2 regions of the Burkholderia alba genome follow, and region 2 is predicted to be linked to the other one. Evidence: riboswitches for the same ligand, from Rfam matches in the RefSeq annotation. Region 2 holds a riboswitch; the other holds the start of a gene.
The links. Region 2 has a riboswitch for thiamine pyrophosphate ahead of RZR99_RS22150 (FAD-dependent oxidoreductase). Riboswitches for the same ligand answer to the same signal wherever they lie in the genome.
Positions count from the first base shown of each region.

Region 1 (2,389 bases), on a different contig from region 2:
GCTTTCCTTGTGATGCGCGAGGCACCACTTCGCCATGATCGAGCCGCCGCGCGACACGATGCCCGTCATCCGGTTCGCGGTCAGCGGGACGTACTGCAGGCGCACGCCCGCGTGGATCGTGAAGTAGTCGACGCCTTGCTCGGCCTGTTCGATCAGCGTGTCGCGGAAGATCTCCCAGGTCAGATCCTCGGCCTTGCCGTTGACCTTCTCGAGCGCCTGGTAGATCGGCACCGTGCCGATCGGCACCGGGCTGTTGCGGATGATCCATTCGCGCGTTTCGTGGATGTGCTTGCCGGTCGACAGGTCCATCACCGTGTCGCCGCCCCAGCGGATCGCCCACGTCATCTTGTCGACTTCCTCGCCGATCGACGACGTGACGGCCGAATTGCCGATGTTCGCGTTGATCTTCACGAGGAAGTTGCGGCCGATGATCATCGGCTCCGATTCCGGGTGGTTGATGTTCGCGGGAATGATCGCGCGGCCGCACGCGATTTCCGCGCGCACGAATTCCGGCGTGATCTCGTGCGGCGCGTCCGCGCCGAACGCGGTGGCGCCGAATGCCTGGCCCGGATGCTGGCGGCCCATCATCGCGGCGAGCTTCGCGCCGTTCGGACCGCTCGCCTTCAGGCTTTCCAGGTACTCGGCGCGGCGCTGGTTCTCGCGGATCGCGATGTACTCCATCTCGGGCGTGATGATGCCCTGGCGCGCGTAGTGCATCTGCGTGACGTTCTTGCCCGCCAGCGCGCGGCGCGGGTGGCGGTGCAGGCCCGGGAAGCGCAATTCCGCGGTGGCGGCATCCGCCGCGCGTTCGCGGCCGTATTGGCTCGTGAGGCCGCCGAGCGTCTCGGTGTCGCCGCGCGATTCGATCCAGCGCTGGCGCAGCGCGGGCAGGCCCGAGCGGATGTCGATCTGGGCGTCGGGGTCGGTGTAGGGGCCGGAGGTGTCGTAAACGTAGATCGGCGGGTTCTTTTCTCCGCCGAAGCCGGTCGGCGTGTCGGCCTGCGTGATTTCACGCATCGGCACGCGGATGTCCGGCTGCGAGCCCGTGACGTAGACCTTGCGCGAATTCGGCAGCGGGGCGATGGCGGCGGCGTCGACGCGGGCGTCGGCGGAAAGGAACTTCGGATTGGCGTTCATGCGATCTCCTGTTTCTCGGACCGGGCTGGCGCCGTGGCGCTGGCTCGGGGCCCATGCAAAGCGAATGTGGGGGCTAAGCAGGAGACTCGCGACGCGACGGGTTTCATCAGAAGAACGGCGGTGAAACCCGGACGCTTCCCTGCGCTGGCATTATCCAGATCAGGTTCAAAGGGTATTTCTCACCCGCGCACGCCGGTTGTTTGACCGAACGCATTGCAGGACCCCCGCGTTAGCAAGCGCACACGATACACCCGGACGGCGCCGGTTTCAACCGGGGACAGATCGAGTCGACCCCACGCCGGGAGAGTCGGGTACACCAGGAGGGCGGCCCGTCCGCCATGGTCCATGATGGTAGTCAGGGCGACGCGTGGCCGGCCGCGACGCCCGGCCCGCAAAAATTTTCGCGGGCGGCTGTCAGATCCGGTGTCGGCGGCCGACTATTCGGCTCCTCAACCAAAAACGATGGAGTTATCCCATGAAAAAATCCCTGATCGCCGCGTGCCTCGTCGGTTTCGCGTTTGCCGCGGGCGGCGCGTATGCGCAGAACGATGCGATGTCGAAGGATTCGATGTCGAAGGATGCGATGTCGAAGGACGCGATGTCGAAGGACGCGATGTCCAAGGACTCGATGGGCATGAAGAAGGACGGCATGAAGAAGGATCACATGTCGAAGGACGGCATGAAAAAGCCGATGAAGGACGACAAGATGAGCCCGATGTCGAATTGAGCGCGGTGCGGCAGACGCGGCGTCACGCGGTGTCCGGCCTGTCCGCCCGGCTTCGCCCGGGCGGGTTGTGTCGGCCGGAAGCCGCGCCGGTTGCCGCGTACCCGGACCCGCCCCGGACGACGAGGCTCGCATGTCACTGTTCAACCTGATCCGTTTCGGCATGGGCGCTGCCGCGCTGGCGGCGGCGTGCGTCGCGCAAGCGGGCGCAGCCTGTTCGGCCGCGAGTCCCGCCTACCGGCAGGCGCTCGTCGAGCTGTATACGAGCGAAGGCTGCAGCAGCTGCCGGCCCGCCGACGACTGGCTCGCGCGCCTGGGCGCAAGCCCGGCGGCACTGCGGATCGTGCCGCTCGCGCTGCATGTCGATGACTGGGACGGGCTCGGCTGGCGGGACCGGTTCGCGCAGTCCCGTTTCACGGCGCGCCAGAACGCGCTCGCGGCCCGTAGCGGCGGCGGTTTCATCTACACCCCGGAAGTGGCGGTCGCGGGCCGCGAACTGCGCAACTGGCGCGATCCGGATGCGTTCGA
Region 1 covers NZ_JAWJWL010000022.1:38,973-41,361, reverse strand. Annotated here, with positions in the region: gene thiC (phosphomethylpyrimidine synthase ThiC) at 1-1,137, opposite strand, end outside; TPP riboswitch at 1,256-1,373, opposite strand; gene RZR99_RS23405 (pentapeptide MXKDX repeat protein) at 1,613-1,864, shown strand; gene RZR99_RS23400 (DUF1223 domain-containing protein) at 1,995-2,389, shown strand, end outside.
Region 1: linked by a shared signal. The riboswitch ahead of thiC (phosphomethylpyrimidine synthase ThiC) and the one ahead of RZR99_RS22150 (FAD-dependent oxidoreductase) in region 2 are both predicted to bind thiamine pyrophosphate.

Region 2 (2,389 bases):
CGCCGCCCAGACCATGTAACCGGGGATGGTCATTGGGCTGCCGGACACCGTGAACGTGATAGCGCCCGCCAGTTGCCAGAGCAGCGGGACGAACACGAAGAGTGTGGCGATGTTCGACAGTAGGTCGAGGGTCAACGACAGCGTCGTGCCCGCGAACGACTGCAGATCGTCGCTGATCCGCTGGTCGGGGTTGTCCGCGAGGCGGTCGCGCTCGATCCGGTAGAACGCGTGATCGCCGAGCCATTCGCTCATGTACTCCGTGGTGAGCCATTGGCGCCAGCGGAAGCCGAGCATCTGGCGCAGGTAGCGTCCATATACCGCGAGCACGATGTACGCGAATGCCAGCGCGGTGAAGAGCAGCATCAGGTGCGGAAAATCCTTGACGTCCTTGGCTTGCAGGGCGTCGTAGAAGCGGCCGTTCCATTGGTTGAACTGCAGCCCGATCCAGACCACGCAGAGCGTGATGAGGATGTTGGGCACCAGCAGCCCCCAGGCAAGCTTCCATTCCGACGAGACCCAGTAGGGCTTGATGAGGCTCCACGCCGACACGTGGCGCTCGTCTTGCGGCGGGCGGGACGGGGCGGGCTGGGCGGAGGGATTCGATTGGGTCATGAGCATCCTGGTGAGAGGCCGGCGGGAAGCCGGGCACTGCGCCGCGCACGGCGCGCCTGAAAAAAGTGCCGCATGAGGGCAGGCGTGCTGCGGATTGTCGCGGCCGCGTCTTAAACGACTCTTAATGCGGGGCCGCCATGCCGTCCGGGCGCGCGGCGGTGCCGCCGGAACCGCCCGGTCCGCCGGACATTGTGCCAGCGCGGGCGGCTTGCGAGCGAATTTGCCGCAGAGTGCCGTTTGCGGCCGTTTCCGCTTTTATGGTCTAATAACCGCCGACGAAACAGGGGTGCTTCGCGCGCCGGCTGCCCGATCATCTGATGCGGGGCGGTGTGCTGCGAGGCTGAGAGAGACCCTTCGCACCCGATCCGGGTAATACCGGCGCGGGAAGTTTCCGATCCCGCCGGGCCGCGCTGGCCGTCATCCCATCTCGTCAGCGCCTTGTCCGCCCGGCCGGCCTCAGCTGCCGGTTTCGTCCTTTTGGGTGCGCGCGCCGCGCGTTGCGGAAGGATTCGATGACCGTTCAATCTTCAGTTTTTTATCCCCTGTTGCCGCCTGGCGGGCTTGAGCGCATGCGCGCCGGAGCGCACCGATGAACGTGCGCGCGTCGCAAGCGGAGTTCGCGGTGCTGGGCGGCGGCCTCGTCGGCCGCCTGATCGCCTGGCGGCTGGCGGGCGAAGGGCATCGGGTCGTGTTGGCCGAGCGCGGCGACGCATCCGGCTCGGGCGCCGCCGCATGGGTCGCGGCCGCGATGCTCGCGCCGCTCGCCGAGGCCGCCAGCGCGGAGCTGCTGATCACCGAGCTGGGCGCGGCGTCGCTCGATACCTGGCCGCGCTGGCTCGCCCGGCTTCCCGAACCGGTGTTCTACCAGCGCAACGGCACGCTCGTGGTCTGGCATCACGCGGACCGCGCCGAGGCGCCGCTGTTCGAGCGCCGGGTGCGCGCGAACGCACCCGCGGCACTGCTCGACGGCGGCTTCGTCACGCTGGCCGGCGCGCAGCTGGACGCGGCCGAACCCGTGCTCGCGGGCCGCTTCGCGCGGGGCCTGCTGCTGCCGCACGAGGGGCAGCTCGACAACCGGCAGACCCTGCATGCGTTCGCGGCGGGCCTGGCCGAGCGGGGCGTCGAAACGCACTGGAATACCGCCGTCGATGCCGCGACGGCGCCCGCCGCGCGCATCACGATCGATTGCCGGGGGCTCGGCGCGAAGCCGGTGTTCCCGACGCTGCGCGGCATTCGCGGCGAAGTCGCGCGCGTGCATGCGCCCGGCATCGGCCTGACGCGCCCCGTGCGGCTGCTGCATCCGCGTTATCCGCTCTACATCGCGCCGAAGGAACAGGATCTGTACGTGATCGGCGCGACCGAAGTGGAGGGCGAGGACATGTCGCCCGTCAGCGTGCGCTCCGCGCTGGAGCTGCTGAGCGCCGCGTTCTCCGTGCATCCGGCGTTCGGCGAGGCGCGCATCCTCGAACTGAATTCGCAGTGCCGCCCGACCCTGCCCGACCATCGTCCGGCGCTCGTCTGGGACGGCCGTGCGACGCTGGCCGTCAACGGGCTGTACCGCCACGGCTTCATGATCGCGCCGGAAGTGGCGGAGCAGGCGGTGCGGTTCGCGCAGGCGCTGCTCGAGCGCAAGGTGGCGGACGCCGATACCTTCGCCGCCTGGCGCGCCGACGCGCGCTGGCCGGCGCTGCTGCAACACGGCGAAGCGCGCGAGCCCGCGCAGGCGTGCCACCCCATCCGACTTTGACTTTCGCATCATGGACATCCAGATCAATCA
Region 2 covers NZ_JAWJWL010000020.1:57,802-60,190, forward strand. Annotated here, with positions in the region: gene RZR99_RS22145 (ABC transporter ATP-binding protein/permease) at 1-612, opposite strand, end outside; TPP riboswitch at 885-1,016, shown strand; gene RZR99_RS22150 (FAD-dependent oxidoreductase) at 1,202-2,359, shown strand; gene thiS (sulfur carrier protein ThiS) at 2,370-2,389, shown strand, end outside.